One region of the Paenibacillus sp. FSL H8-0168 genome, then DNA from elsewhere that is predicted to be linked to it. Evidence: riboswitches for the same ligand, from Rfam matches in the RefSeq annotation. Region 1 holds a riboswitch; each other region holds the start of a gene.
The links. A riboswitch is a leader RNA that binds a small molecule or an ion and turns the genes downstream of it on or off. The one in region 1 is predicted to bind thiamine pyrophosphate.
Positions count from the first base shown of each region.

Region 2: it holds a riboswitch for thiamine pyrophosphate, as region 1 does, so the genes downstream of both, tenA (thiaminase II) here and thiC (phosphomethylpyrimidine synthase ThiC) in region 1, are expected to answer to the same signal.
Region 3: it holds a riboswitch for thiamine pyrophosphate, as region 1 does, so the genes downstream of both, MHI21_RS14145 (thiamine phosphate synthase) here and thiC (phosphomethylpyrimidine synthase ThiC) in region 1, are expected to answer to the same signal.
Region 4: it holds a riboswitch for thiamine pyrophosphate, as region 1 does, so the genes downstream of both, MHI21_RS02400 (ABC transporter substrate-binding protein) here and thiC (phosphomethylpyrimidine synthase ThiC) in region 1, are expected to answer to the same signal.

Region 1 is NZ_CP151948.1:862,508-870,558, reverse strand. It holds gene MHI21_RS03990 (hypothetical protein) at 395-547, shown strand; gene thiC (phosphomethylpyrimidine synthase ThiC) at 669-2,513, opposite strand; TPP riboswitch at 2,700-2,812, opposite strand; gene MHI21_RS03980 (IclR family transcriptional regulator) at 2,968-3,711, opposite strand; gene MHI21_RS03975 (alpha/beta hydrolase) at 4,010-5,047, shown strand; gene MHI21_RS03970 (Fe-Mn family superoxide dismutase) at 5,307-6,686, shown strand; gene MHI21_RS03965 (lipoate--protein ligase family protein) at 6,707-7,552, opposite strand; gene folE (GTP cyclohydrolase I FolE) at 7,717-8,051, opposite strand, start outside.
Region 2 is NZ_CP151948.1:4,485,804-4,493,854, forward strand. It holds gene MHI21_RS19755 (transporter) at 1-1,042, opposite strand, end outside; gene MHI21_RS19760 (glycosyltransferase) at 1,047-2,168, opposite strand; gene MHI21_RS19765 (NAD-dependent malic enzyme) at 2,566-4,287, shown strand; TPP riboswitch at 4,380-4,482, shown strand; gene tenA (thiaminase II) at 4,620-5,309, shown strand; gene thiM (hydroxyethylthiazole kinase) at 5,384-6,226, shown strand; gene thiD (bifunctional hydroxymethylpyrimidine kinase/phosphomethylpyrimidine kinase) at 6,223-7,053, shown strand; gene thiE (thiamine phosphate synthase) at 7,050-7,763, shown strand; gene MHI21_RS19790 (aspartyl-phosphate phosphatase Spo0E family protein) at 7,708-7,875, opposite strand.
Region 3 is NZ_CP151948.1:3,207,075-3,215,125, forward strand. It holds gene MHI21_RS14115 (C40 family peptidase) at 189-686, shown strand; gene MHI21_RS14120 (response regulator transcription factor) at 751-1,443, opposite strand; gene MHI21_RS14125 (thiazole biosynthesis adenylyltransferase ThiF) at 1,585-2,646, opposite strand; gene MHI21_RS14130 (thiazole synthase) at 2,643-3,410, opposite strand; gene thiS (sulfur carrier protein ThiS) at 3,413-3,616, opposite strand; gene thiO (glycine oxidase ThiO) at 3,613-4,761, opposite strand; gene MHI21_RS14145 (thiamine phosphate synthase) at 4,826-5,419, opposite strand; TPP riboswitch at 5,684-5,792, opposite strand; gene MHI21_RS14150 (ABC-F family ATP-binding cassette domain-containing protein) at 5,886-7,439, opposite strand; gene MHI21_RS14155 (hypothetical protein) at 7,624-8,051, opposite strand, start outside.
Region 4 is NZ_CP151948.1:517,573-525,623, reverse strand. It holds gene MHI21_RS02415 (EAL domain-containing protein) at 1-415, opposite strand, end outside; gene MHI21_RS02410 (bifunctional 2',3'-cyclic-nucleotide 2'-phosphodiesterase/3'-nucleotidase) at 691-2,793, opposite strand; gene MHI21_RS02405 (pyridoxamine 5'-phosphate oxidase family protein) at 3,014-3,448, opposite strand; TPP riboswitch at 3,719-3,828, shown strand; gene MHI21_RS02400 (ABC transporter substrate-binding protein) at 4,020-5,063, shown strand; gene MHI21_RS02395 (hypothetical protein) at 5,071-5,253, opposite strand; gene MHI21_RS02390 (MTH1187 family thiamine-binding protein) at 5,565-5,858, shown strand; gene MHI21_RS02385 (ABC transporter permease) at 5,855-6,631, shown strand; gene MHI21_RS02380 (ABC transporter ATP-binding protein) at 6,676-7,626, shown strand; gene MHI21_RS02375 (TatD family hydrolase) at 7,619-8,051, shown strand, end outside.

The DNA of each region.
Region 1 (8,051 bases):
TAAAGTCAATACAACTTTGACACTTTAATTCGCCACCAGACTGCCTCAATCCTGACTTGGATTCCGCAAAATTCTCCTTTTACAAGGTTATTCGACAAAAAAACACAATCCCGACTACTAAACTAAGAAAACGGGCCTCTAGCCCTTGTTTTAGACCTAGGCACATTTTCCTCTAAAACGACCATCCTCCTAATCGACATTTTGGACACATATGACCATCTTCCTGTTTTATGTCAAAAGCGTTTTACTTTGAAAAAATGTGGGTATAATGATTGAAACATTACCAAGCAACCTACATAGCATTACGACATCAAGTACATACAAATAGTCCTATACAGACGTTCTAAGCAACTCAATCTGAATTTGACAATATGGAATTGGAGGAATGACCTACATGAATACAATGAACTTAACCGTCCACACCCTGATGCCCTTTCACCACCAATACCAACGTGCCAACGCGGTGAGTATGCAGAAGAAAGAAGATAGCTCGGAAAAGAAGCTCAGCTTTCAGGACATTTTAAATGAAAAAATGGGTAAAAAATAAGGCGCCGTTTATCCGGTTGCATGATCCGCTTTACATAAGCTAAAAAGCCGTAGTTTCCTACATCGACTGTAGAGAACCACGGCTTTTTTAATTCATTTGTTCCTAAACTCACACGTTCGTCTTACTGACCTCCATCCCGATACTGCTCTGCCTTCTCACGCATCCCGGCAGCTACTGCTTCTTGAGTGTTCAGCCCCTTATCCGCTGCATAGGCGCGAATGTCCTGCGTGATGCGCATACTACAAAATTTGGGACCACACATCGAGCAAAAATGTGCTTCCTTGGCGCCCTCTGCCGGTAGCGTTTCATCATGGTAAGACAAGGCCCGCTCGGGATCAAGCGACAGATTGAACTGATCCCGCCACCGGAACTCAAAGCGTGCCTTGGACAAAGCATCATCCCGCTGCTGCGCCCGTGGATGACCCTTCGCCAGATCGGCAGCATGTGCCGCAATTTTGTAGGTAATGACACCCTCGCGGACATCATCCTTATTGGGCAGACCCAAATGCTCCTTAGGCGTAACATAGCACAGCATGGACGTCCCGAACCAACCGATCATCGCCGCCCCGATGGCTGAAGTAATATGATCATATCCGGGGGCAATATCCGTCGTGAGCGGTCCCAAGGTATAGAAAGGAGCTTCCTTACAAATCTCCATTTGTAAATCCACATTCTCTTTGATTTTATGCATAGGGACATGTCCTGGCCCTTCAATCATAACCTGAACATCGTGCTTCCATGCGATTTGCGTTAGCTCGCCCAACGTTTCTAGCTCTGCAAACTGTGCTTCATCATTCGCATCATAGATACTACCTGGACGTAGACCATCCCCGAGAGAAAAGGCCACATCATAGGCTTTCATAATTTCGCAGATTTCTTCAAAATGCGTATACAAAAAATTCTCCTGATGGTGCGCAAGGCACCAGGCTGCCATGATCGACCCGCCCCGGGATACAATTCCCGTCATTCTATTCGCCGTCATCGGTATATATCGCAGCAATACACCCGCATGAATTGTAAAATAGTCCACTCCCTGCTCCGCTTGCTCAATCAGCGTATCGCGATACAGCTCCCACGTCAGCGCTTCTGCTTCGCCGTTCACCTTTTCAAGTGCCTGATACAGCGGTACAGTCCCAATCGGTACAGGAGAATTCCGAATGATCCATTCACGTGTTGTATGGATATTACGGCCTGTGGACAGGTCCATAACCGTATCGGAGCCCCAACGCACAGCCCAGGTCATTTTTTCCACTTCCTCCTCGATGGAGGAGGTAACCGCAGAATTACCAATGTTCGCATTGATCTTCACGTGAAAATGACGCCCAATGACCATTGGCTCACTTTCCGGGTGATTGATATTCGAAGGCAAAATGGCTCGTCCAGCCGCCAATTCCTGCCGTACAAACTCAGGCTCGACCCCTTCGCGGATCGCCGCAAATTCCATTTCGGGCGTAATGATCCCTCGCCGTGCATAATGCATTTGCGTCACTGTACGCCCTTGCGAAGCACGAAGCGGACGGTTGGTCACGCCGGGAAATTCCACTGTCTCCCGTTTGGAGCCAGGTTTCAGTCCATTATCCTCCGGCTTGACGGCGCGTCCCTCGTAAGCCTCCACATCGCCCCGTTCCAGTGCCCAAGCTCGCCGTAATGGAGGCAGGCCCTGACGGATATCGACCTGATAGGCTTGGTCGGTCATGGGACCGCTTGTATCATATACACGCAATGGCTCATGATGCTCCGTGCCCTGCGGCGTATGTGTAGGATGAAGAGCAATTTCGCGCTCTGGCACGGCAATGTCCGGCCGTGAGCCTTGACTATATACCTTACGGCTCCCTGGAAAGGGCGTTACCCCACTGGCTTGCTCCCTGTTTGTCTTCTCTACCTCAACTTCTTTTGTTCCTACCAATCTTACTTCTGCTGATTTCAATTCTGTTCCTTTTGTTCCTTCTGCTTCTGTCGGCTTCATTGTCCATTCCTCCCGTTTCGATGAAATGACACACCGATCCGGAACCATTCCCAGGGTGGCGCTGATCTATGCAAAAAAGCCGGTTCCCCAGGGAACCGGCTAATCTAACGAGACAGCTATCCAGACAGTACGCATATGGAGTAATCCATTCCAATGCGCCACTGAAGACAGCAGCCGCGTATACATTTCAATGGCCGATTACTTCCCTACGCTGGTATGATCCAGATCAGGTGCAAAGGGTCCGGAATCTTGCACGATTCCATCTCAGCCCGGCATTACAGGCTCCCCCAGTAACTGTGATACTTCTATTCACATGAGGCGGATATAACAGACATCCCGCCTTCCTTACCAGACTACTTCAAATTTATGGCTTTGGCAACCCTTTTAGGTTCCCTTTACCAAGGAGACGTTCCCCATCAAATCACTCTGCTTGCTTCAACTGTGTTCATTCTTGTTACGGGAGCATAAGCCCCATTTCCTTCGCCGCTTCGATCAAAATCGGAGCAAAGTCATGTAGCGTCTCGGGTGCAAGTCGACTGACCGGGCCAGATACAGATAAAGCCGCAGTGACCTGTCCCTTCCGGTTCACAATTGGCGCTGCCACAGCAGCAGCCCCTGGTTCCCGTTCTTCATAGCTGGTCGCATAGCCTTTCTCGCGAATGTCCTGCAGCTGGGCTTTATAGACCTCCGGGTCTACTGAGGGCGGCCATTCATCCCCGCTTAGCAGGGCTTCCAGCTCCTGCGGCGGCATAAAGGCCGCCAGCACCTTGCTGGAGGCCCCTACAGCCAGCGGCATACGCGCACCTACAGGCGCGACCCTGCGGATCGCCTGATTGCTCTGCACGGCTTGTATGCGAATACGCATGCTGCCGTCCCGTAAGTACAAGCTGACCGTCTCACCCAGACGGTCACGTAGTCCTTCCATTGCAGGTTGTAACAGCACCGCCGGCTCGTCACTTTGGGACAAATGCGTGGATAGCTCCCAAATGCGGAAGCCCAGTCGATATTTTTCCGTTTCGGCATTCCGAACGACAAAGCCCCGATCCTCCAACGTAGTCAGCAGCCGATGAACCGTGCTTTTATGTAGACCAATTTTGGAGGCAATCTCCGTCAGGCCAAGATCCGAATTTGCGGTAAAACACAGCAGTATATCAAGTGCACGCTCTACAGCGCGAACGGTTAATTTACGGTCTTCCATCGTGAACCGCTCCTCTTGTATCCATATTCGTTTCACACTATGAAACATGGTTACATAAATTATATAGAATAGTCGCGGCTACTGTAAACCGATGTTTTTGTGACAACCATATTACAGAACGAGAACAAACATCGACAATTCTTTGCATCATTTTTACTTTTCCGGTTCAGGCGTTGACTTTGGATAATCCCCATCATACGATAATAGGTATCTATACGGACCTACACTACTATTTTCAAGTGGAATTATACCTAAATTCTATGAAACGAAGATCAATTTTATATAAGGAGGCTCTTACATGATTTCGACATCCCAGCGCAACGCTCAGCTACAGACCGCTGTTCAGGAGCCGTCCACCCCACTCTTTAATCCCCGTCTGCTGCGGTTCAAGCACGTTGTGATTGCTCTGCTGCTGTCGGTCGTCTTTTTTCTGTTGTTTTGTTTTATTGCCTTGCATGCTTACATCGCATGGGTACTTACGAATCCCACCGTTGCACCACTGTACTCTAATCCGATGCAGGCCAAAAACATGCCTTATGAGGAAGTCAGCTTCCCTGCCAAGGATGGTAGCCGCATCGTACAAGGCTGGTATATCCCGGCGGATCAATCGCGGAAAACGATTATTTTCAGTCATGGCTATGGGGCTAACCGCGAAGAAAGCTGGATTCCCATGTATGATCTGGCGCATTATGCCCACAGTTTGAACTTTAATGTGGTCATGTTCGATTATGGATTTGCGTCACAAAACAGCAAAGCAGTCGCAACCGGAGGCAAAGCAGAATCCCAACAGCTCCTCGGAGCAATTCAGCTTGCGAAGCAACGCGGCTCGTCGGAGATTATCGTATGGGGCTTCTCCATGGGGGCAGGAACCGCTCTTCAGGCGGGCTTGCAAACCAAGGATGTGGACGCAATGATTTTGGACAGCACCTTCCTGCTGGAGCCGGATACGCTGTACCATAACATTCACAATCAAATTAATCTGCCAAGACATCCGTCTTTGGAAATTCTGGAGTTGCTGTTTCCAGTCTTGAACGGCACCAGCTTGCATCAGATTCCATATCAGGAGGTTAAAAAGGAAAACTATCCGTTCCCGATCATGTTTGTGCATGGTACACAGGATGAAAAAGCTCCTTATCCTATTGCGGAAAAGCTCGCTGCCAATCAAACCAACCCGCTTTCCAGTGTATGGATTGTCAAAAACGGGATACATGAGCTTATTTTCAGAGAGCACCCTCGTGAATATTTGCGACGGGTATCGACGTTTCTAAGCAGTGTACAGGAGCTGGAGGACAAGAAAACCATCGCTGATGCCCACAAACAAACGACTACGAAGTAAAGAATTATTTTTCGAAGAACTGTATTCTATTCTTCCCCTTGAAGAAGCCTGTCTATGGACACTTAACCCGTGCCGTAGCTGGGCTTCTTTTTCGTTTTCCATGGGTATTTATTGTTTTACGTAACAGATGTGACCGGATTAAGGGAGTTCATAGACATATTCCTGATGAGACAGCGAATATACTGGGTACGTATGCATCCAGGGCAGATCTGCCAGATCGGCCGGATAGCCATAGTAGGATACGGGAGGTAAAAAAACGATGCTGAGTACTTATGGGTCTTTTCTGCCCTTACGTGTGCTGGAGGAAATTCGGCATTGGAAGCAGCAGGAAAGTTGGCATGTGGAAGTGATTAAATCCGCTACCGAGGGACTGGAGCCTACTTATGTACGGCTGCTGGATGATTGGCGGACTGTATTCGAACAGACGGAACGCACCGCCATAGAGTTGCTTGAAGAGCAACGGAGCGCGCTCGATCCGGCAGATCAGGCGTGGCATCAGGAATGGAAACAGATGTCGGCTGCTCCACAAGCACATACACACGAATTCACTGAACATTCAAAACAGTCAAGGGGATTAGACGCATCATCATCTGTAAAGATGCCATTGTCAGAGTCAGCCTCAAACTCTCAGCTTGACTCACAAGAATTAAATCGTCGACTGGACGATTTGCTGCAAACCGCAAACCGTCAGTCACAGGAGTATGTACGGCAGCTCGGGCTGCTAAGCGAGCACAGTCATGCATTGCGTCAGCAGCCAAAAGCCGCCGGAATTGTATTACACGCGGCACATGAAAGCCAATATTTCCTGATCTCGACAACCCCCTTTCAGGAACCTGGCTCCATCGCAAGGGCTGCTAGGTTGTATCATGTAGCTACAGAGGGTGAGAATTACCCAGAGGAAGCGTTTCGAGAACGGCAGGCAGGCATAAGGGGAGAAGGCGCATGGACCACTAAAGGCGTCAAGTCCAGCCAGGCGCAACCTTCGGCAACGGAAAAAACCTCAATCGGCCGGTCGGTTCCTATTGGGGGACATCGGCTACCGCCGCTCCCTTACCCCTATAATGCGCTTGAACCGTATATTGATGAGAAAACGATGCGTATTCACCATGACAAGCATCATTTGAGCTATGTGAATGACCTGAACAAAGCGGAAAAGAAACTGGAAGAAGCCCGAAAAACAGGTGATTTTGACCTCGTAAAGCATTGGGAACGAGAACTGGCATTTAACGGTGCAGGCCATTATCTGCATACTCTTTTTTGGACGATCATGAGTCCACAAGGCGGTGGGAACCCTAGCGGGCCGCTGGCTGAACAGATTAAAAAGGATTTTGGCAGCTACGATGCATTCAAAAAGCAATTCAGTTCGGCGGCCGAGAAGGTTGAGGGCGGCGGCTGGGCGATACTGGTGTGGAGTCCGCGCGCGGGACGGCTTGAAATTTTGCAAGCCGAAAAGCACCAGAATCTGACTCAGTGGGAGTCCATTCCGCTGCTGGCGATTGATGTGTGGGAACACGCATATTACTTAAAGCATCAGGCCGAACGCAACAAATATATCGAAGACTGGTGGCATGTCGTTAACTGGCCTGAAGTGGAAGCACGCTACGATCAAGCCTCCAAGCTGAGATGGCAACCCTTCTAAGCTTCTAAGCTAAAGACAAACTATACCTGCAAATCGTATCGCTCTCTGAGCGCTGCCATTTGTTCGGTCAATCCTTCCGGTTGTACCAGCCAGCCATCGGCAGGTAAAACGGCTGTCCGGCTCTCAACGACACGGCGCAGAGATGCCACGTACGCCTCAACAGATGGCACTCCAGCCAGCTCTGCCAGGCTACCCATCGTTGCTGGATTCACCCGAGGGTAATTCTGCTGCTGCACGCCCGCCGGCGTATCTCCGGCTGCCTCTGTATAGAACTCCTGTACCGCCTGTGCACGCTCTACACCACTGCCCTCAATCATCACGAAAGCTGTGATGATATACGCCTTGGCTTGGCGCCGCTGTGCAATGCCGCAAAACTTGCGGCCTCGGACGCTGACATCGTAATCCCCGGGACAGAAGGACCCGGGGATTTCTCCGGTCTGCGCCTCGCCAGACCACGGAACCAGCGCATCGGCAATTAGCGCTGCCATGAGCCGAAAATCCTCATGCAGGCTGATGGCCCGCTGTGGATTCGGCAGGATCAAGGACAGGTTCAGCACCCCCCTGTCCAGCATGACGGCTGCTCCACCCGAGGGGCGTACGCATACCGAGGTTCCCGTGCTGCGCACTCGCTCCATCGCCTGTGGGGCGTAGGGAAGCCTGCGGTCCCGGTGACCGATCACAAGCGCTGACGGATGCCGCCATAGATGCAAAATGGGTGCAGCTCCTTTCCCTACTTGCCGACAGGCCAGCTCCTCCCAAGCCAGCGGAGACAAAACGTCCTCCTGAGTGGCCGCGAGTGGCGCTTCAAACCACTGCAATTCAGGCAAAGCTGTTGTTTTTTCTGTTGATCTATGTACATTCTCCATACGTTATCCCCTATCTGTAAAAATAGCTGTTATCCATAGGCTAATTGTATTTTAAGGCGGCTATCCCGTCGTCTCTATTTCTGATGTTAACAAAAAAAGGTGGCTACGCCTATGCGTAAACCACCCTTTTTTTGTTCATCACATAAACGTCTTGCGATGTTCGATCAATCCTTGAGCAGCGACAGAAATTCTGCGCGCTGCGCTGCATCATCACGAAACGTACCACGTACCGCAGACGTTACCGTTTTGCTACCAGGCTTTTTGACACCTCTTGCACACATGCACAGGTGCTCGCCTTCCACGACCACCATAACCCCGTGAGCGGAGACTGCTTCATTTAAAATATCAGCGATCTGTGATGTAATACGCTCCTGTACCTGCAATCGGCGGGTCACTGCCTCTACCAGACGTGCAAGCTTGCTCAGTCCTACAATTTTGCCGCTGGGTACATAGCCGATATGCACTTTTCCGAAGAAAGGAGCCATATGGTGCTCACACT
Region 2 (8,051 bases), 2.2 Mb from region 1:
GCACAAAAAACAGTACGATGGAAAATAGCCAGTACACCCATCCTCCCCATGGAATATAAGTCTTGGCCGATTGGTAAGAGGCTCCGAATAATATGGGAATAGAGGATGGGAACACAAAGGTCGTGCCCACATATACACAGATCGCGGCTACAGCCATTAATCCGGCATAGACGGCAATCAACTTGCCCAAAGCTTGGCGGTCATGCCCCTGCGCACCGATCTTTGGAATAAAGGCAGCAATGAGGCTATACGAAACGTAATAGACCAACTGGCTGTACTTCAGCGCAATGGCATAGCTGCTGGCCTGCTCGGGAAAGTAATGCTGTACATACAACATGTCGATGGAGATGCAAAACAAAATAAATAAATTCGTCATAAGGCTATCGGTGAAATCCTGACCCAATGATTTCCATAGCCCAGAAGGGATATGTTCTCCACTGTATGTGAAAAGGGACAAGCCGCGAGCCGAAACGATCCAGCCGTGGAGCAGCGACAGCAACATTCCTCCACAGCTCGCTAACAGTAGGGCTTCCAGCTTTAACCCCAGTGCAGCCAGAACAAAAAACAGGCTCAGCTTCCCTAATACCTCAATGTAATAGTTCACATTGAGCGCCAACATGCGTTCCCTGCCCTGTAAATCTCCGCGGCACGAACTCACAAGAATATGCAGTCCGATCAAGCCATACAGCATGAACAGCGGGCCGGATTCGACGCCTAATAGCGAACGCAGTAACGGATGAAAGATGAGTAAAATGATCATGGCAAGCACGGTTAGCACCAGAGGTGCTTTGAGTAATAGAGAACCGAGCGGTAAGCTTCGTAGCGCAAGCTTTTGGTCTCCCTTAGAGACCAGTTTGGCAGTTAATAGCTGGATGGATAAACCCAAAACGGATAAAAGCGCAAAAAGCGCCAGCAGCGCATTCGCCTGGCCATAAGCTTGTCCGGTAAGATACCAGCTCGCTGCAATGTGGAAGAAAAAATTAAATCCGTTAAGCAGCACATTAAAGAGAGGAAACATCAACGATCGTACTCGGTTGTTCACGTTGTTATCTCACCCGCCGATCCAGTCGCCAAATATCAATGATGGAGCGCAAAAAACGAATAGAATCCTTCCAGACATGGATGTGCGAGCCATCCCTGTCAATACATTTGACGGGTAATTGCAGCACACGAAGCTGGAGTCGCTTGGCAATAAACATCATTTCCAAATCCAACGCCAGTCCGAGCTGTTCCTTTAAATGCGGAAACATTCGCTTCACTGCAACCGAACTCATCACTTTAAGCCCAGTCTGGGAATCCACCACACCTGTGGGTAAAAAAGGACGGGAAATGACTCGCTTACCAAAGCTGACGACAGATCGCAATAAAGATCGATTCTCAGCGGTCATATCCTTGGTTCCGATCACGACATCATAATAGCCCTGCTGAACAACATTAATCATTCTGGCAATATCCTCAATAAAAAAGGAGTCATCTGCGTCCACAAATACGTAGTAATCCGCACCAATGGTCCGCATCCCTTCCAGATACGTCCCTGCCTTACGTGTATTGCGTCCCAATTCCCTTGTTTGAAGCAGCGGGCTAAGATTCTGATTAATCCGGTTTACGGACAAGTCCGTGGCTGCCTCCAGCGCTTTAATCAAGGCATTCGTACCATCGTAGCTGCCATCATCAATGAGATAAATCGAACCTTCAATAATATGGCTGCGGATAAAGACCTGCAATCGTTCAGCAAAGGTTTTGACATGAACAAAACGTTGCTCTTCGTTATATACAGACAAGATAAATGCAATATGTTGGCTTTTGGTCGAATACTCGGGATAGAGCAAGCTTTGTATTTCCGAGAGCATTTCTTCGTTGTCATTGGCTTGCCAAAATAGCAGCCGCAAACGACCTACTCCGATGATTTGCACCATATGCTGATCACTGAACGGAAATGTTACATCCGTCACCAGTAACAATGGCATTTGCGGAAATTGGCTACGGATCTGATTGGCTTTCCGTACTGCCTGCCCCGGCTCCCTATAATCAATCAGGCAACAACATGCGTTCTCGTAGACTGAAGCTGCCTCCGTGTCCTCGCACTGTATAAATTGGTAAAAACAAATCACATTGGGATAATCAATAGCCCTGTCATTATCGCTAAAAATGGCTATAGGTCCCTGCACACAAACCTCTCCTTTTCCTCCGAATAGTTCTATTTTGTTGAAAAAGAATTAAGAATGTTTGCTTATAGGGATTAAATTAATGTCCAAATGCTTCATATTTTCTTAACAAAATAGCTGACACTCCATGATATATATGGAGATAAGAGAAGAAAAACTAATTTTCATATTTGATAAAAACAGAGCACTTAGACCTGATTCATTAGAACCAAAGTCATCAGGAATGGTTAGCGAGTCTATATTGAAAGTTAGTTCTTTTATATCGTTAGAAAGAAACAAATATGGTTATTTTGTCATAGATAAATGCAAGAATAAAACATATTTGCACGTCCATACTATGGACAACATGTCATCTTTCGTTATGAATAGTTATGAAAATGAAGAGAAGGAAGGTCTTTCTATGGAAGCATTTTATGTCAATCGCGATGGGTCATTATCTACTCCATTACGGGGAAAGGATGTGTTGGCAAATCCCCTTTTGAACAAAGGTGTCGCTTTTACAGAAGAAGAACGCAAGGAGCTGGGTTTGGAAGGAATCCTTCCTCCAACCGTCCTTTCATTGGAGAAACAGAGCGTACGGGCATATCAGCAGTTTCTGGCACAACCCACCATGCTGCGAAAAAATGCTTCTCTCAACGACCTTCACAACCGAAATGTCGTACTCTACTACCGGCTGCTAACCGATCATTTGAGTGAAATGCTGCCCGTAGTCTACACGCCGACCGTAGGAACCGCGATTCAAGAATATAGTCACGAGTACAACCGCCCTGGAGGCATATATTTGTCGATAGATAACCCGAATGGCATTGGACAAGCATTCTATAATTCCGGTTTGAGCGGCCATGATGTGGATCTGATCGTCGTGACAGATTCCGAAAGTATTTTAGGGATTGGTGACTGGGGAGTCGGGGGGATTAACATTGCTATCGGCAAGCTTGCAGTGTATACGGCTGCGGCAGGCATTCATCCCGGGCGGGTGCTGCCAATTGTACTAGATGTAGGTACAAATAATGAAAAGCTGCTGAATGATCCACTGTACATCGGAAACCGCCATAAACGGGTTCGCGGAGAAGCCTATAACCAGTTTATTGATACTTTTATCAGCAAAACGTTAGCGCAATTCCCAAAGGCGCTTTTACATTGGGAAGACGTGGGCAGCGTAAATGCACGCCATATTATAGGAAAATACGGTCAAAGCATACTCACCTTCAACGATGATATACAAGGTACAGGAGCGGTGACCTTGGCTGCGATTCTTTCGGCGGTGGGTGTCACCAAGACTCCGCTGCGTGAACAAAAAATACTTGTTTTCGGCCCAGGGGCAGCAGGAATCGGTAATGCTGATCAAATTCGGGGTGCTATGATCGAGGACGGCCTTTCCGCAGAAGATTCCTTCAAGTCCTTTTGGGCCTTTGATTATCGCGGGCTGTTAATGGAAGATATGGAAGACGTATTGGAATATCAGAAACCGTATGTGCGCAAAAAGGATGAAGTCAGCTCATGGACCCGGTCGGGTGACGGCAAAATACCACTGCTAGAGGTCATCCGTCAGGTGAAGCCTACGATATTGATTGGAACTTCCGGTGTAGCAGGTGCCTTTTCTGAAGAGATCATCAAGGAGATGGCAAAACATGTAGAACGCCCGATCATTATGCCCATGTCCAATCCTACAAACCTTGCAGAAGCAGTACCCGAGGATTTGATCCGGTGGACCGATGGCAAAGCACTGATTGCAACCGGAAGTCCTTTTGAGCCCGTCACCTATAACGGTACGAAATTTGAGATTGGACAGGCGAACAATGCCTTTGTTTTTCCGGGACTGGGTCTGGGTGCGATTGTGGTTAAAGCCAAAAGGATTACCCCTGCGATGTTTACAGCGGCAGCAGTTGCTGTTGCCAATGGTGTAGATTCGAATACGCCTGGCGGTGCGCTACTCCCTCATATCCGAAAATTACGCGAAGTTTCGTACGCTGTTGCGATTGCGGTTGCAAAAGCCGCGATACAGGATCAGGTAGCTCAGGCGCACATTTCAGATGTGGAACAAGCTATACGAGATGCAATGTGGAAACCGGAATATGCCAAGGTCAAAGCTGTGGAAAGTGTAATTCATCACCCTCACTAAGCTCAAAACACCTAACTAGAGGAAATTTCATATTTTGCACACTATGTTTGACATAGCGTATGAACGTATGTACAGTAATAGTCAAAAGAATAGAAGTCCACTAGGGGAGCCGCTATGGCTGAGACAAGAACGTATCTTGGACCCTTTGAACCTGATCTAGTTCGTACTAGCGTAGGAAAGTGGAGCCTTCGTATATAAGGTTTCAAGCGTTTTTTGCGTATTGGGCCTATTGTTGAAGCCGCTCCCATTTTTCCGGGGCGGCTTTTTAGCGTTGTTCCGGAATTATATTCTTACAGGACTTCTTGCTCTTCAATTTGATGGAGGTGGGGAAATTGAGTTTTACACAAGAACTCCGTCGGCAGGCGGACGGCATTTTTCAAGCGATTTTTGAGCACCCCTTTGTGAGAGGTATTGCTGAAGGAAGTTTGACAAGGGGACAGCTGATTCACTATGTAAAACAGGACTTTGAATATTTGAACGCCTACATGCGGATATACGGCATCGCAATCTCCAAATGCACCAATCGGGAGGATATGGCTGTATTAAATGAACAAATCTCTTTTATTCTCCACAGCGAGGTTCATCCGCATCAAAATTTCTGTGCTGTCGCAGGGGTGACCTATGAAGAGTTGCAGGGATATCCGCTCGCTCCGTCGGCTCATCACTATATCCGTCACATGCTGACGGTTGCGCATGAGGGTAGCCTGGGCGAGATCTTGGCTGTGCTGCTGCCATGTATGTGGACGTATGCCGAGATTGGTCGCAGGCTGCTGGATGAAGTAAAGCCGGATGAGTCTCATCCGTTCTATGAATGGATTGGCTTCTATGGAGACCAGCTTGATGATACAACACTCAAGTTCCGAGAACGTGTAGATGCTTGGGCGAAAGACGCAACGGCTGCTGAGCGGGAGCGGATGATTGAGCATTTTATACTGAGCTGCCAGCTGGAATATAAGTTCTGGGATATGGCTTATAAGCAGGAAGAATGGCCGGTCCAGATGCAGGCAGCGGTCTTGGAATAGTCAGCCTGGCGATTCGATGCGTGAAGTACGGTTAATGCCCTGTTGAACCACCAACTATAGAGAGGATAATCATTATGAGTACATGGAAAAAAAGTTATTCGGATCTCCTGACGAAGGTACAAAACAGCAAACCCCTCGTTCACAATATGACCAATGTGGTAGTCACCAACTTTACGGCCAACGGTCTGTATGCATTGGGCGCCTCCCCGGTGATGGCCTATGCACCTGAGGAAGTAGCAGATATGGCAAAAATAGCAGGCGCCGTCGTGTTAAACATCGGTACACTGAACCGCGAACTGGTGGATGCCATGATCATTGCTGGACAATCGGCGAATGCACACGGTGTTCCGGTGCTGCTAGATCCGGTCGGTGCGGGAGCAACGAGCTTTAGAACTGAATCGGCACTGCGAATCCTGAGTGAAGTCAAAATCTCATTGGTGCGGGGCAATGCAGCCGAAGTCGCACATCTTGTTGGAGAAGCGCGTGAGATTAAAGGCGTAGATGCCGGTGACAGTGCTGACAGCGACCATGTCGATCTGGCAATTCGGGCTGCTCGAACGCTCAATACGATGGTTGTCATTACTGGAAAAGAGGACGTCATCACCGATGGGGCCGAAGCACGAATGATTAGCGGCGGAGACGCGCTCCTCACGAAGGTAACCGGAGCAGGCTGTCTGCTGACCTCTGTGTTAGGTGCCTTTGCAGCTGTTGAACCCAACCTGCTGCTCGCAGGTACAGCAGGTTTGGCATTTTACGGTGCAGCAGCTTCTCGAGCCGCAGCACGTACCGCAGAGCTGGGGCCCGGCAGCTTCCAGATTGCCTTTCTCGACGAGCTGGCCAAACTGCATACAGGTTCACTAGAGGGGCATGTCTCGATCCATGAAGCCGGAACAACAGCAGCAGGTGGTGCGCGATGACAGACGTTCGTGTACCCAGAGCGCTGACGATTGCTGGTTCGGACAGTGGCGGCGGGGCTGGAATTCAAGCTGATCTCAAAACCTTTCAAGAACTTGGCGTGTACGGCATGTCGGCTATTACAGCCGTTACCGTACAGAATACCTTAGGAGTCCACGGCGTATATCCGCTACCAGAGGAAGCAACAGCAGAACAGATCGAAGCCGTAGGATTAGACCTTGGAGTGGATGCCCTGAAGACTGGTATGCTGTTTAATGCCGGCATCATCCGTCTTGTGAGCGAGCAGATCCGAAAGTTCGGCTGGAAAAAGGTCGTCGTCGATCCCGTGATGATTGCCAAGGGAGGCGCTGAACTGCTGCAACTGGAAGCGGTGCAGGCTTTGAAGGACGACCTGCTCCCCTTGGCACTGGTCGTTACACCGAATATCCCGGAGGCGGAAGCCCTGACAGGGATAAGTATCCATACGATGGAGGATCGCCGCGAGGCTGCGAGACATATTAGCAGTATGGGACCAAAATTCGTTGTGATCAAGGGTGGCCACGCTGACGAGAGCGAGAGCAGCGGACAAATTGTTGACCTGCTTTTTGACGGAACCGCCTTTATAGAGCTGAGCGGCAAGCGAGTACGGACTGTCCATACACACGGAACAGGGTGCACTTTCTCGGCAGCGATTACCGCGGAATTAGGGAAAGGGATGTCTGTACCGGAGGCTATCTCGAATGGTAAAGCCTTCATCCAGGCGGCGATTGAGGATACGTTGTCTCTGGGACAGGGACACGGCCCAACCAATCATTGGGCCTACCGACGTCGTCAGGAGATGCTTCTATGAGCGGCAGAATATTGTCAGAGGTGGTGCGCCGCCATCTACAGATATACCTGGTGCTTGGAAGCGTGAATTGCCTCGCGGAACCAGGCTGGGTCGTGCAGGAGGCTCTGGCTGGCGGGGCAACCATGGTCCAGTTCCGAGAAAAGGGTCTCGGCGCGTTAACGGGCGTTCCTATGTTCGAACTCGCGCGCCAGCTACAGGAACTGTGCCGTCACGCTGGTGTCCCCTTCATCATCAATGACAATGTGGAGTTGGCTCTTGAACTGGACGCCGACGGTGTTCACATCGGTCAGGACGATGAATCCGCCGATTCCGTCCGCGAGCGAATCGGAAATCGAATTTTAGGCGTCTCCGCCCATACCATTGAGGAAGCACGTCGAGCCATCCTGCAAGGTGCTGATTATCTCGGCGTCGGGCCCATCTATCCCACCATCTCGAAAGATGATGCCCATGCCGTACAGGGACCGGCAATTTTATATGAGATGCGTAAAGCGGGAATTGATGTGCCGATTGTTGGAATCGGAGGTATTACAGTGGACCGTGTTAAGGAAGTCGCACGTGCAGGTGCAGATGGTGTAGCGGTGATTTCAGCCGTGACACAGACAGAGCAGGTTAGAGGTGCGGTCAAGGAATTAAAGAAAAATATGGTCTCATTTCTCAATGATCCGATCTACATGTTTGATATTGATTCAACAGATCATCCAGCTTTTTAGATTGTTCTATTACTTTGGGATGTGTTAAAAATCCATACTTTTTCTGGACCTGGTACAGTTTCTTCCTAGCCCTTTCGACACAAAGTAAAGTCACACTTTGATTCATCAGCATGATCCCTCCTATATGTCATATTTTATAACAAAAAGACGTTTTTTGGATTTTCAAATGATGCGCCTAACAAAAAAAGAACATCACAAAAGTTTGCATAAACAGCAAAGCCCCAAAATCCACGTAAAAAAGCCTCCGTCCCCCCGAATAAAGCGGGACCGAGGCTCTTTTTCATAAAA
Region 3 (8,051 bases), 2.3 Mb from region 1:
GATATATTTTTTACAAATTGTAATTTTTAATCGTTTTTTAATAATCGCTGTGTAAGTCTTGTCCCTCAAGCATTTGAGAGTTCTTTTCCAACTATTAGGCGGTTTCAAAACTGTTATACTCAACGCTGTCAGTTAGTTAGCAACTCAGCAAAATATTGCACAAATCAATTTCTGGAGGTACTTACAACATGAATATGCAGAAAATCATAAAAAAGGTAATTATAGCAGGGGTCGCAGCCACTATCGGCTTTGGTACTTTTGCAATTGAGGGAACAAATACGGCACAAGCTGCCACTACTACTTCAGTAGGCCAAAAAGTAATTAACTACGGTGAAAAATATATGGGAACTCCTTATAAGTTTGGAGCTTCCACGAGCACTACACGTAATTTTGACTGTTCTTCTTTCATGAAGCACATATTCAAGAAATACGGAGTGGATTTGCCACGTACTTCTGTTCAACAGTCTAAAGTCGGACATGCCGTATCCAAGTCCAATTTGAAAAAAGGTGACTTAGTGTTCTTTTCAAGCGGTAGCCGTGCCACAGGACGCAACATTACCCACGTAGCAGTCTATATGGGCGGGGGTAAAATTTTACACACTTACGGCGGACCTGGCGTGACCATCTCCGATTTGAACTCCGGCAACTGGAAAAGAACATACATTAAAGCACGCCGCGTGCTGTAGTATGAAACTCATTATGAAATAGCGAGCCGGGACGAAAGTTCCGGCTTTTTTTATATGCCTTATGCTATTCTGATACGGTTGGTGTTCTGAGTGAATAGCCAATTCCTCGTTCCGTACGGATCATTTTAAACTTATATCCTTTATCTACTTTAACCCTCAAATGTCTGATATAGACGTCTACTACGTTCGTATCAACGATATAATCATGTTTCCAAACATCCTTCAGAATTTGCTGTCTGCTACAAACTTGGTTAAGATGTATCGCCAGATGAAGCAAAAGATCAAATTCTTTCGGAGTTAATTCCAGCTTTTGTTCCCCTCTGCTCACCATTCTGCTTGCATTGTCTATATGTAAATCACCCGCCTCGATTGCCCTTTTCACATCACGTTCAATACCAAAAATCCGTAATAAATTAGCCACTCTAGCCTGAAAAACTCTAGGATAAAAGGGCAGGACGATCACATCATGTGCTCCTTGTTCAAAGCAGGAAACAATATGGTCCTCCTCATCTGATGAAGTCATAACAAATAGCGGGACATGAGGATGGTATTGCTGCAATGTGCGAAGTAAGCCATGTGAATCCGTCGGTTCATCTCCTATATTGAGTAGTAACAAATCCACAGGATTATGGGCTACATAAGAGCTTGCATCTGTCGTATTGCTAACATGAATCACCTGATAACCTGCCTGCTCCAATGGATGAACAAATACGGCAGACGCTTCATTTACATCCACAAGTAAAATTAACGGGCTCATCTTTTCACCCACCTGTTTTGGATATAGCATTACATATTGGATACGAACAAGTTTGTTATAAGCCATTAAAGCATATTAATATTATTGTAACAAAAAAGCAGAAAATCATTCTCCAAAAGAATGGCTTTCTGCTTTCATGGTTTAACCCAAATAGCGATGATACAGACTTCTTGCTTTTGCCACGTCCTTTGTCCCATGGATCAACGCTCTGCCATCTGCAAAAACAACCAAGCGATACTCGCTTGTACTAAAGGAAACCAAAAACGGATTCTGCTCTACTTTTCCTTCTCCCAAAGAAGCAAATCTATCTGCTATTTCTGCAAGATTCAGATGTGTCGGGTTTGCTGGTCTAATTTGAACGGTATCCCTACCGCACAAAACATCTGTCTTCTGCCGATGAGAGGCCGACAAGTAGGGATACGTCGGTTGGTTGCCGCAAGAAGGACAATTCTCCTTTTTAAGACTATCTACTGCTATCGTAACATACTCATTGTTCCACAAATCAAACGAAAGCAGCTTTCCTCTCAAATCTTCTGGATATCCACCAAGAAGTTTGAAAGCTTCCGTAGTTTGGTTAGCCGTGACCATCTGTACGGCCTGCGGAATAATCCCGGCGGTATCACAGGTTTCCCCACCAAACGGTACAGTTCCCAGCAGACAGTGAAGACAAGGCGTTTGACCCGGTAAGATGGTATAGGTTACACCATAGCTGCCCACACATCCCCCATAAATCCAAGGTATCCGATGCTTGAGTGCCATGTCGTTCATAAGAAGTCGGGTATCGAAATTATCGGTTGCATCCATCATGAGATCTACCCCCTGGATCAACTCTTCCAACTCTTCCACCCCAACATCCAGTACATGTCCGTGTATAACCGTTTCAGAATTAATATCCTTTAATCTTCGCTGAGCAGCTACTGCTTTGGGATATCTTTGCGCAGCATCACTTTCCTGAAAAAGCTGCTGGCGCTGCAAATTGCTCCATTCCACATAATCCCGGTCTACGAGGCTCACTGTACCTACGCCCCCACGAACGAGCGTTTCCGCAATACCTGTACCTAACGCTCCGGCACCTATGATTAGTACGTGGGAAGAAGCAAGCCGGCGTTGTCCTGTCGGTCCAAAGGGCGCGAATCTTTCCTGTCTGGAATAACGGTCACTTGGATGTGTTTCTCCTACACCGGATTTGTCAGTTACCTTCATGCCTGAACCATACCTTCTGTCGGACTGCTTGCTGAAGCGTAACGTTTTACAGGAATCATCCCCGCCTCAAAACCATACCTTCCAGCACGAACAGCCAGTTTCATGGCCTCGGCCATTTTTACTGGGTCCTTCGCTCCTGATACGGCTGTGTTCAACAAAACAGCATCTGCCCCTAACTGCATCGCCATTGCCGCGTCACCGGGTGAGCGAATACCCGCATCGACAATAACCGGAACCTCCGCCTGTTCAATAATTAGCTCTAATGAAAACGGATTGAGCAAACCATGTCCTGTACCAATCGGTGAAGCTCCAGGCATAACGGCGTGTACTCCAAGCTCTTGTAGCCTCTTTGCTAGAATCACATCGTCCGATATGTAGGGCAGCACGATAAAGCCTTCTTCTAACAGCTTATCACTAGCTTTCAACGTTTCAAAAGGGTCAGGGAGCAGTGTCTTGCTATCCCCAATGACTTCCACCTTAATCATATCGCACAGGCCGGAGGCTTTTGCCAATTTGGCAATACGAATCGCCTCCTCTGCTGTTGTAGCCCCTGCTGTGTTGGGAAGAAGTGTATACCGGCTCAAATCCAGCATATCGAGAAAATGCTGCTTATCCCGTTCCTCCAAGTTCAATCTCCGTACAGCAAACGTCAATATTTCCGTCTCAGCAGCCTCTACGGCTTGGGATTGGATATCCAGATCAGAGAATTTTCCTGTTCCCAACAACAACCTCGAGGTAAAAGATGCTTTTCCAATGGTTAACATAATCAACCGCCTCCCACAAAATGTACAATCTCTAGGCAATCTCCATCCTTCAGTACCGCTTCATCATGATCTTCACGGCTCAATATATGCCGATTCAGCTCCACCACTACGGTTTTCACCTTTACATCAAGCTCATGTAGCAATTGATTCACATGAGTGATTCGATTAGAAAAGGTCATGCTCTGGCCGTTAATCGTCAGCTTCATAAGCTTTTCTCCTTGAGGAGCTCAGAAGAAAAACTACTTATCCCAAGTTCTGCTGCACCAGCCCCGCTAAGCATAGCTGCCATCGCACGCCCGGTAGCATCACTCAGCAGGACACCGTTGCGATAATGCCCGACTGCAGCATATACGCCCTCGACCTCAGGAACAGTGCCTATAAAAGGGTAACCTGATGCAGCCTGCGGACGTAAGCCCGCCCAAGTGCGTATAAAAGAAGCTTCACGGACGCGCGGCAGCCAGGCAGAGGCACGTGCCAGCAAGCCCTTCAAGCCTCCTACGGTCACTTGTTCGTCATATTGATGCGGAAGGCTCGTTGCCCCAATCCAAAGCTCGTTATTCTGTTTAGGCACGAGGTAAATATCATCAGCATAAATGGTGTATTCTAATGGGTGATCCTTCAAGGAGACCGCTACTGCTTCGCCCTTGACCGGATAAAGTGGATATTCAAACCCAACCTGCGCCAGTAATTTCATGCTATCCAAGCCTCCAGCAATAATGACCTGATCGCAGGAAAAAAAGCCGCTATCTGTTCGGACACCGCAAACTCGACCATCCTGTATGACCAGTTGCTCTGCCCGTGTACCAGACCATACCGTTGCTCCCAGCACCGCAGCAGCACCTGCATAAGCACGACAAAGCTGGACAGGAGCCACTTGTGTCTCCTTTGAACGATATATTGCTCCGATCGCTTGTTCATCCAAACCTGGAATTCGTCGGGCCAATTCCCTCGCATCCCACCAGATAGGACAATCATACTCTCGCGTTTTAGCAGCTTTCCAGCGTTTTTGGCCTTCAGTTTCCGTACGGAAAGGGGTCACAAATCCTTCTGTACGGAATTCCACCGAAATACCCGACAAACGCTCCAGATCACAGACAAGCTCAGGGAATGCATCTCGACTTCTGCGAGCAAATCGTGCCAGCTCAGAGTCGGTGAACTCTTCACTTTCCGCTGCCAGCATTCCAACCGCTGCTCCTGAGGCTCCCTCACCCGGGATCAATCGTTCCAGCATGATCGTACTTCTTCCCTCCTTGGCCACATGATAAGCAATGGAACTGCCGATGACACCTCCACCTATGACCAAGCATTCAGCATGTCCTATCGCTCTTGCCTCTGTGTGTATCTTTAGCATTTGTTCCGTGTCTCCTCTCCATAAACCATTCTGCTTTCAGCTTGCCTCTACTCTCGTTTTCTCGCTACAGGCTGTGAACTACAAGATCTGCCATTCGCCTATATTCCATCGCAGCTGCAACGGGCGACTCAGCCTCCCATATACCAGACATCACCGCAATTCCGCTTGCTCCGGCCATATAAAGCTCCGGGATATGGTGCGGTTGTATGCCGCCCAGCGCGATCACCGGAATGTTCGACAGCCTGCAAATATGTTCAAGCTGAGCTAAACCCCGCGGTACAATACCGGGCTTACAATGGGTCTCATATACGTGACCATAAAGTACATAGTCTGCTCCTGCCTGCTCGGCAGTCTGCGCCTCCTCCAAGGAATGCACAGACACTCCACAGCGTGTACTCTTTGAAAGTAGGCCTTTCACATCCACAACAGGTAATCCATTAGCTGGTAGCTGGACGGTTCCAACCAAAGTAAGTAAAGCTACATCCACACGATCATTTACTACAATTTGTTGCAAAGGAACTTCCTGCTCCACCATGCTGCGAGTCAAAGAAAGCAATGCAGAGGCACCATTCTGTTTTAAACGTGCGTGTACATAATGAACATACGGACAAATCATAGCAGCCACTCGGGCGGCTTGTGCAATAGTGCCCTTTTCCATCGAAATTGCGTGTAATTCGATTTTGTCTTCACCTCACATTGGATTAAAGGATTTAAGCTTAGCAGCCACGTCTACCAGCAGTAATGAAAGGGGATTGTATGTGAATCCGTCTACGGAAGCTCGAACAACTTAAAATGAACGAAACGCAAAAAAACCACTTCCCCAAGGAAGTGGTTTAACGAACGTCCAATAATCGAACGGACCATGATATCCGTATACGTGTATCGTCCCACGCACAAACAAAATAAAGATGGTGTTGCCTTGTTTGTACGGCGCTCACTTCCCTACGCTGGCATAACCCAGATCAGGTGCAAAGGGTCCGAAATCCATTTATTCCGTCTCAGCCGCATGGGCGGCTCCCCTAGTGTGACTATTTTATTGTATAAGCTATAGATAGCTTAGCATATTTTCCTAATTCTGCAAACCCCACTTCGTGTGAAATATGCAGAACTGGATTTAACTGATTTTAGTTAACTTTACTTGACCACTCTTCCACATTCCACGTTTTGGTTACCCAATCCTCGTAAAAGTCCGGTTCGTGAGATACAAGCAATACCGTCCCTTTGTATTCCTTCAAGGCACGTTTCAGCTCATCCTTTGCTTTAACATCCAAGTGGTTGGTAGGCTCATCGAACAATACCCAGTTGCTTTCACGCATTAACAGTTTGCAAAGACGGACTTTAGCCTGTTCTCCACCACTAAGCGCAGATAGCGGACGTGTGATATGCTCATTTTTCAAACCGCAGCGCGCCAAATGCGCTCGTACTTCATGCTGGTTCAAATGCGGAAATTCATTCCACACGTCGTCAATCGGTGTAATTTTCTCTGCCTTTACTTCCTGCTCAAAATAAGCGGGCTGCAAAAAATCACCTTGATAGGTTTTTCCACTGATTGGCGGAATTTTTCCCAATATGGTTTTGAGCAATGTCGATTTACCGACACCGTTGTAGCCAACAATTGCAATTTTTTCGCCACGTTCAATCGTCATGGACATTTTAGGCAAAAGGGCATGTGTATAACCAATCTCAAAATCAATACCCTCAAATACCGTCTTTCCGCTTGCACGTGCCTCTTTGAATTGAAAGGTTGGTTTTGCGGCTTCTTCAGGCTTATCAATACGTTCGATCCGATCAAGCTGCTTTTCACGGCTCTTTGCTCGGCCTGAGGTAGAAGCACGCGCTTTATTACGCTGAATAAAATCTTCCTGTTTCTTAATAAAGTCCTGTTGCTTCTCATAAGCATCAATATGCTGAGCTTTGTTCAGATCCGCCATTTCAAGAAACTTTTCATAGTTAGCTGAATAACGGGTCATCTTGGCAAATTCAAGATGGTAAATAACATTAACGACCTGGTTCATAAACTCAGTATCATGTGAAATAAGAATAAAAGCATAGGGATAATCCTTCAAATAGCGCGTAAGCCATTCAATATGCTCTACATCCAAATAGTTGGTAGGCTCATCCAAGAGCAGGACATTCGGTTTTTCCAACAGCAACTTAGCAAGAAGCACCTTTGTCCGTTGCCCGCCACTAAGTGCAGATACATCCCGATCCAGTCCTATGGCCGACAGACCTAGTCCATTCGCCATTTCTTCAACCTTCACATCAATGAGGTAAAAATCCCCCATATCCAGTTGCTCCTGAATTTCACCCATCTGTTCCAGCAACACTTCCAACTCTTCAGGAGAAGCATCCCCCATTTTGTCAGTAATCTGCATCATTTCCTTTTCCAATTCCAACAAAGGAAGAAAAGCGTCTTTTAATACATCACGTACCGTTTTGCCCGGTGTCAGCTTGGTGTGCTGATCCAGATAACCGTAACGTACACGTGGAGTCCATTCCACTTTACCCTCATCCTTAAGCAATTTTCCAGTGAGAATGTTCATGAGTGTCGATTTACCAACACCATTAGCTCCTACCAAACCTACACGTTCCCCCGCAAGCAATCGAAAGGAAACATTTTTAAATAATGCGCGGTCCCCAAAGTTGTGGGATACATTTTCTACAGTCAATAAACTCATAAGCTGTTTTTGGCTCCTTATTGTCATCGGCGTTGCCGACTGTTCTTATTTCATATGCATTTCGTTTCTTTCAAAGCTTTATTGTAGCACATTCTGCAACCATATCGGAATATTGAAAACAGTGAATTTTAAGGTTTTTTGGTATGGATCTGCCTAAAAAAACAAAAACCACCCATGAGGGTGATTATTTTAAGCCGTTATAACATTTGTACTCAAAGTATCCCGCAGCTGCTGCAGACTTCTCATTCGTAAAACGTTCACTAGCTTTAAAGGGAGCTGGACATGAATCTCTATAAAAATACTTCATTCCAGTATCTAGTTCTATGCCACCGATAATGTCTTGCTTTCTGACGACTCTCCCACCACCAAATCCATAGTTATTGTAATACCTGTCTCCGACCGGAATGCCCTGGATAAACGCGATCAGACCCACATCATCTACCGTGTTGTACCACTCCTCTTGCGGAATGATCGGTAGTGTGAATGTATAGGATATGCCGTTACGTGCAGCTTTTTCGTTATGGACATTAATAATTCGCGCCAGGTCCTCTTGGACGCTGCCAACAATGGTGGAACGACGTATTTGTTCAAAAGTTTCTGAATTATTCAGTA
Region 4 (8,051 bases), 340 kb from region 1:
AAAATTCAAACCCGATAATATCCAGCTTATGGTCAACAATAGGTTGCATATGGCTGGAAAAACTTTGATCCTTAATGATATTCACGATATCCGGATGTTGCAGTCTGGCTTGCAATTGACTAAATAAAAGCCAGTCCTCATATCCTTCGACATGATGCAAGCCGGTCACCACAATTTGCATATGGTTCAAGTATTCCTGCGGCAGACGAGCCAGTCCGTTAACCAGCTGTTCCAGCTCTGAACGGCTGTCATAGCGAAACTCTATGCCACCCTCACGCTCATGTTCCTGCTTCATTTGTTCCGATAGCATACCCAAACCATCTAATGCTGGAGTAAGCGACACCCTGGAATGCCTAATTCTGAGAAATCCTTGATCCTTAATAGGTAATATGATGCTGCAATTGCTGCATGTCATAATGGTCCTCCTCGGAACAATTTTCCGGTTTTTTCACCATTATATCACAAATAACTAGAACAAAAGTACTATATAACTACGTGTTTTTACAAAAAACTAGCTTATTCTTAACGACAACTTAGGACTTAAGTATATATTCGACAAAAACAGAAAACTTTTTGCACTCATGATAAATTCGGGGGCTGTTGTTTTTGACATTAAAAAAAGCAGCAAATCTCTTGGTTAAAGAGACTTGCTGCTTCACTCTGATATTGATTAAAAACTAAAGTTCGAAGTTATTTGGACGCCTTTGGCTTCGTTGTTTTAGCTGGTTTAACAGTCGCGGGTTTGGTCGTTTTAACAGCAGGCTTTGCTGTTGCTTTCGCGGGAGCCACAGCTTCCTTTACAGGAGTCGTTGCTGCACTAGGCTTAGCGCCAGCTTTTAAGCTGTATTTGGCAAAGCCGTCTGCCGCGCTGCTCAAGAATGAAATTTGTTGATTTCCTGCCAGCACGTCTTTGGCATCAGGAGAGGACTCGAAAGTAACCTTTGCCTGACCAAAAGGAGCAATAGACCAATTGCCATCCGCCGATGGATTAATCGTTCCGTTCGTACGGATATAGTCAACAATGACCTGGCGACTTTCATCCGGTGCTGCCATCACAATTCGTTTGCCATCTGGGTTGGCCAGTTTGGATGAGGAAGCACGATAGTTATTGGTGGCCACGATAAATTTCTGTGCAGGATCTATCGCTTTTCCATTGTATTGCAGATCCTTGATACGATGAGCTGAAGAATCAATAATAGTTCCCTTGGCATCATATCGTGCAGGCTGAGTTACATCAATCTGGTAATTCACACCGTCAATGACATCAAAATTGTAGGTTGGGAAATCTTTGTTGATCAGCGATTGCTCCTCAGTTTGCTTTGGATCAATGCGGTTGAACTGACCCGCAGACCACTCCAGCCATTCCTGAATTTCAGCACCGGTCACTTCTACAGCATGAACCGTGTTCGGATACACATACAGGTCGGACACATTTTTAATCGCTACCGTACCTTCAGGAATGTTGGTGTAATACTCGGCTCCGTTTCGACCGCCGGCCTTGAATGGAGCGCCTGCCGACAATACGGGAAGTTTTTCGTATTCAGTTCCTTTAAGATGGTTTTGAACATACCATTTCTGTGCATTCGTCACAATTTGAATAGAGGGGTCGTCCTGCACTAATGCAAAATAGCTGGTAATCGGTGCAGTCGTTGTTCCAACAGGTTGACGAATATAATCCAGCGTTCCTTGATGCTCTTCTTTAATCGCATCAACCAGTTTAAAATCAGGAATAAACTGCGTAGCCTGATTGGTGGTACTCACAACCGGACGCACTTGAGACTGAGAGTTGGTTACGTTCCACTCACGGTTTTTCTTTTCCAGGCTCAGATCAATAATGCCCAGATCCTTGCCCCATGAAGAAGCTTCTACTGCTGGTACGCCATTAATGGTTCCTTTATCCAGATCTACCCCGCTCATATCTTTAAAATCTGGACCTGGGAAAGATTTGTGAGCATGCCCAAACAGAATCGCGTTAATTCCGTCCACCTTGCTCAAATATTTAACGGCATTCTCCATCATTGGCGTTTGCGGCACATCTTCATAGCCTGTATGTGCAAGCACGACAATAATGTCAGCCCCTTCTGTTTTCATTTGAGGAATAAACTTTTTGGCTGTTTCCACAATATCCTTTGTAACGACCTTATCCTTTAAATTGGCTTCATCCCACTGCATAATTTGAGGTGTGACCAAGCCGATGACACCCACTCTGAGTGTATGCTCTTCGCCCTTCTCATCCATTACTGTTTTATCAAGAATCTGATAAGGGGTAAAATAATTTTTAGTAGCTTGGCCCTCTTTATCAACATAAACGTTCGCATTTACATAAGGAAAATCAGCTCCCTTGAGCGACTTCTCCAGAAAGTCGAGACCGTAGTTGAATTCATGGTTGCCCACTGTAGCTGCATCATAGCCCATCAAATTCATCATCTTGTAGACCGGATGGACACCGCCTTCTTTCTCAAAGGTTTTGTTTCTGGCCATATAATCGCCTAATGGGTTGCCCTGCAGCAAATCACCGTTATCGAACAGCATACTGTTTCTTGTTTCACTACGTGCCTTCTGGATCAAACTGGCTGTACTAACCAAGCCATATTCGTTGGTTTCTTTGTCCGAATAGTAATCATAGTTCATCAGCGACGCATGAATATCCGTTGTTTCCATGATCCGCAAATTCACCGTAGCGCTATCGCGAGAATCGCTAGCTGCCCAGGATGGAGCGGCCGAAAACACCAGCATGCTACAAGCTACAACGGCTGCTGTAAACCCTTTAAACCAATTTTTACGAAATAACAAAATATACCCCTCCTCATTAAGGTGTATGCCTCATATACATACTTTTGCACATATATGTAAGCCTTGAACCCACCATTTCTATTTTAATCCAACGCCACGCAAAAGAGTAGTCATTTACTTAAATTATTTATGAAAAAATAATTAATTTTCTCAAAAATAAAAAACCAGCAAACCTCCTAAAAAACTCGGAGATTCACTGGTTTATCCATTTATATTCTCATTATTTATTCCACACTTGGCGCTCCGTTTGCTGACCCACATACTCAATGCGAGTCGGATTCACGTCCAGAATGACATAATCGGGATCATCCGGTCCGGAAAACCATTCCTTCAAGGAATCGTTCCACACTTGTTTGCGGAGCCCCTCATCAGCTGTAATCTGGACAGTAGCCTCCACTTCTACGACTTCCTTTGTACCGCCAACTTCATAACCCAGCAGCAGATAAGCATTCGGATTATCCTTTAGCTCATCCACTTTATGCGTTTTGCGATCTGTCGCCAGATGAATGTTCATTCCATCGTTAAAAAGGGCCATATAGCGTACTTTCGGTTTGCCACCCTCTACCGTACCTAACGAGCAAAATTTGTTGTTATCCAAAGCCTTCACAATGGCTTGTTCTAGTTGGCTGCGATCCAATGTTTCCGTTTTACCCACAGTACAACAACTCCTTTTCACGAATTAGAATTCTCTACGGCCATGCCATTGGGCACCAGCCCATCTGAACCTACCTGCGCAGCTGTTCTGAAAATAACATGACCCGATCAGATCGGATTGATGCATGCTCATTTTCAGATCAAAGCTCACAGTAAAAGTGTACCCTGTCGTTCGGCAAATGAACCGTCATCTCTTCCTCCATGCTGGACAGACCCGCATTCAAGGCATATAATCGTCGTAGTAAACCCGAATAAATGAACCCATTAAACCATACAATGCCAGGGGTGCTGGAATCGGCCGGCTGAGAGTGTGTCCCAAGACACTGACCCTTACAACCTGATCTGGGTAATGCCAGCGTAGGAATGCTTAAGCAAGATGTGCCTTTTTTACATAGGACCATCCCTTACTTTGGTATATACAAGCGCAAGCGTCCCGGAACCTCGGGGCGCTTTTTTGTTGAAGATTAAGTTGTTGGAAAGATCGCGTCCGACAGATGTTATTTTTATGAAAATGGGGAACCTAAGCTGTCTGATTGGACGGATAACGGGTAATTAAAGGAGAGAACACAACGATGAAGCGCATGAAAATGTTAAGCCTGGGACTGATCAGTCTGTGGCTCATGGCCCTGACCCTGACCGCTTGCGGTGGAAGTCCCTCCACATCCCAAGAAGCGGCTCCCGCTACCAACACTCAAACGTCTACTCCGGCAGAGGAGCTCAAAGATGTTAAAGTCGTGCTCGACTGGACACCCAATACGAATCATACGGGACTCTATGTTGCCAAGGACAAAGGATTTTACGAAAAAGCGGGTTTGAATGTTCAAATTATTCAACCTGGTTCAGGCGGAGCCGATCAAATGGTTGCCTCTAATGCTGCACCTTTTGGTATCAGCTACCAAGAAGGCATCACACAGGCTCGTACGCAAGGCGTGCCGCTTGTATCCATCGCTGCAGTGATTCAGCATAATACCTCAGGCTTCGCAGCCCCGGTAGATCGCGGAATTAAGAGCCCGAAAGATTTTGAAGGTAAAAAATACGGCGGTTGGGGCTCTCCCGTAGAAGAAGCGGTCATGAAATCCATCATGGATTCAGACAAAGGCGATGTGAGCAAAGTGAAGATCGTCAACATGGGCAATGCAGACTATTTTACAGCCGTGAAGCGGGATATCGACTTTGCCTGGATTTTCTACGCATGGACCGGAATTGAGGCCCAGCTTCGAGGTGAGCCATTGGATATGCTGTATGTAAAAGATTATTCCAAAAGCCTCGATTACTATACACCTGTAATTGTGAGCAACGAACAGACAATAAAAAATGATCCAGAACTGGTCAAAGCGTTCATGGACGCTACCGCACAAGGCTATGAATACACTATCGCCCATCCAGAAGAAGCCGCGCACATCTTAGGCAAAGCTGTACCGGAGCTGGATAAAAAACTGGTACTTGCCAGCCAAAAATGGCTAAGCCCGCGTTATCAAGACGATGCCGCGCAATGGGGTGTGCAAAAAGCGGAGGTATGGCAAAACTATTCGGACTGGATGTACGAACGCAAGCTGCTCAGCAAGCCTTTGGAAGTGGATAAAGCCTTCACAAACGACTTCTTGCCCAAGCGCTGATCATTTGTTAAAACGCAAAATAAGACCGAACTAAAGAAGTGAACGAAGCGCCACTACGCAGTCGGATGGTGCCTCCCATCGCTGTTGTACCCAGATTTCTTTTATGAATATCCAGAAGTTGAAATCTGGGTACAAAGGCGAATGTTAACGCTTGTACAGCACCATTCCGCCCACTTCGTTCTCGTTCCACTTGGTTTATTCTTTAGTCTCATAGTGTCTAAGCGCAAAAGCAGGTACGCTTATGTGAGAAAAATACAAAATACCGTACAACCTGGCTTTAAAAATAAGGTGCTTTTAAGGCAGTTGGCAGCGTAGCGGTTCATTTGAATCTGGAGAAGCGAAGCGTTCGCCTTTGCCGTTGGATTTTTACCTTTAAAATTTAATTCAAAGAATCCCAAGGCAACAGCGATCGTAAGATCAAATGAAACGCGAAGCGGTCTCCCCCGCCTTAAACCAATTTATTTTCCTATAACTTAAACAATAAAGGACAGGTGAATTTTCATGGCTAACACACTGCTCAGTATTCAAGTAATCCCTAAAACTCCTAATAACGAGGACTCTTACCCGTATGTAGATAAGGCGATTGAGGTCATTCAGCGCTCCGGCGTCAAACATCAGGTGAATCCATTGGATACGACCATGGAGGGCGAGCTCGACGAGTTGCTGAAAGTGGTTAAAGAAATGCACGAGGCTTTGACGGAAGCGGGCAGTCCCAGCGTCATTTCACAGATCAAAATCGCACATAACCCACAAGGCATCAGCATGAACAAGCTGACCGAGAAATATCGCCCATGAATCCGAAAGGCAAGAACGCATCCTGGTGGAAAAGCGTATGGCCGCCCCTTGTGGCGGTCCTCTTCTTTTTAACGGCCTGGCAGGGGGCGGTTTCCTATTTACATATTGAATCCTGGCTACTGCCAGCTCCATCTCTAATCGTACAAGAGGGCATGGGGCAATCGGCGTTGCTTGGAGCCCATACATGGGCTACGATTCGTCTGACACTTGCGGGATTCGCAATAGGGACAGCAACGGGACTGTTGATCGCCATCGTTCTTCATACCATTCCTTTTCTCAAATCTGCTCTATACCCGCTCTTGATCCTTAGCCAAAACATTCCGATCATCGCTCTGGGTCCGCTGCTCATGGTGTGGTTTGGTTTTGGCGTGCTGCCCAAGCTCATGGTCATTACCTTAGTATGCTTTTTTCCCGTGGCTGTAGCGGCCATGGACGGGCTGACTCGAACAGACCGTACGATGATGAACTATATGCGGATGTCGGGTGCAAGCCGCATGTCTATTTTTATGAAGCTGGAGCTGCCACATTCCCTGCCGCAAGTCTTTTCTGGCGTTAAAATTGCTGCTACCTACAGTGTGATGGGCGCGATCATTGCCGAATGGATCGGAGCTAGTGAAGGAATTGGGTATTATATGCTGCTGCAAAAATCGGCCTATCGCACGGACCTCATTTTTGCTGCCATCGGCATTATTGTCGCACTCAGCTTACTCATGTTTGTGGTTATTTTACTACTGGAGAAATGGTTGGTTCGCTGGAAACCCGATCGAGAGTAGCTTCCTCCTTGAATTAAATACAGCAAAGAAAGGACGTGGCGCGTATGAGTCTGCATCCAATTGACTTATCATCACACAACGTGGCTAATGAACAACGAGCCGGGGAACAACAGAGTCCTTCAACTGCTCCTCCTGCTTTGGAATTGGACGGGATCAGCCTTGCCTTCCGCGAAAAGCGAAGCTTACTGCCCGTTCTGCAGGATGTATCCCTCACAGTCAATCCAGGAGAATTCGTTTCCCTCATCGGTCCGTCAGGCAGCGGCAAAAGCACGCTATTTCACATCATCGGCGGGCTACTCAAACCACAGCAGGGACGTATCCGTATGCACGGACGGGACATGACTGGTGAACGTGGGCATATCAGCTATATGCCGCAGCAGCCCGCCCTTTTCCCGTGGCGCACCACGCTGGACAACGTACTGCTTGGGCAGGAAAATGCTCCACGTAAAACTACAGCAGTCCCCCCTCAGTACACCAGTGAACACGAGCGTCGCAAAGAAGCCTTGCAATGGCTCGAACAGGTTGGACTTGGTAAATTCGCCAAGGCGTATCCACATACGCTGTCTGGTGGAATGCAACAGCGCGCAGCCTTTCTACGAGCACTACTCAGCCCGCAGGAATTAATGCTGCTGGATGAGCCGTTCAGCGCACTCGATGCGCTGACACGTGCAGACATGCAGCAATGGTTATTACGCATGTGGGAGAAGAACCGCCGTTCTGTGCTGTTTATTACCCACAGCATTGAAGAAGCGCTGCTGCTCTCCGACCGCATCTATGTGCTGTCGGCGCGACCTGCTTCGGTGGTGCATGTCGTAGATGTCCCTTTTCCCCGCCCGCGTAGGGAAGAAATCACCCTCGATCCGCTCTTTATTGAATGGAAGCGGACCATGACCAGCTGGATGCGCGAGGAAAAGTACAAACTGGACGCCAACATGGAAAATGCTCAGAGCGTCCACAAGAATATCCCGGAAGATGGATTGAATCGACATGAGTGACGTAAAAGTTCGATGTGCATTGAAATGGAACAGCCAAACAAAGCCAGGCTTGGATTTGACCGCAATTGAGCCCGCTCCATTAATCGACGCGCACATTCATGTAGACAGCTACCCGCCTGAACAACAGGAGTTATTGCTCACTTCACTTGCCGATAGCAGCGTCCAAGCCGTGATAGCCGTGTCGATGCATCTGGGCTCCAGCCGAGCCAATCTACGGTTAGCCAAGCGTTACCCCGAGCTGGTACGACCAGCCTTTGGCTTTCATCCCGAACAGGCTCTTCCCCCGCAAGCTGAGCTTGACCTCTTATTCTACTGGATGGACGAACATATACAGCAGATGGTCGCCGTGGGTGAAGTCGGCTTGCCCTATTACAATCGGCTGGAAGCCTCACAGAGCGGTTCACCTTTTGACCTCGCTCCCTACA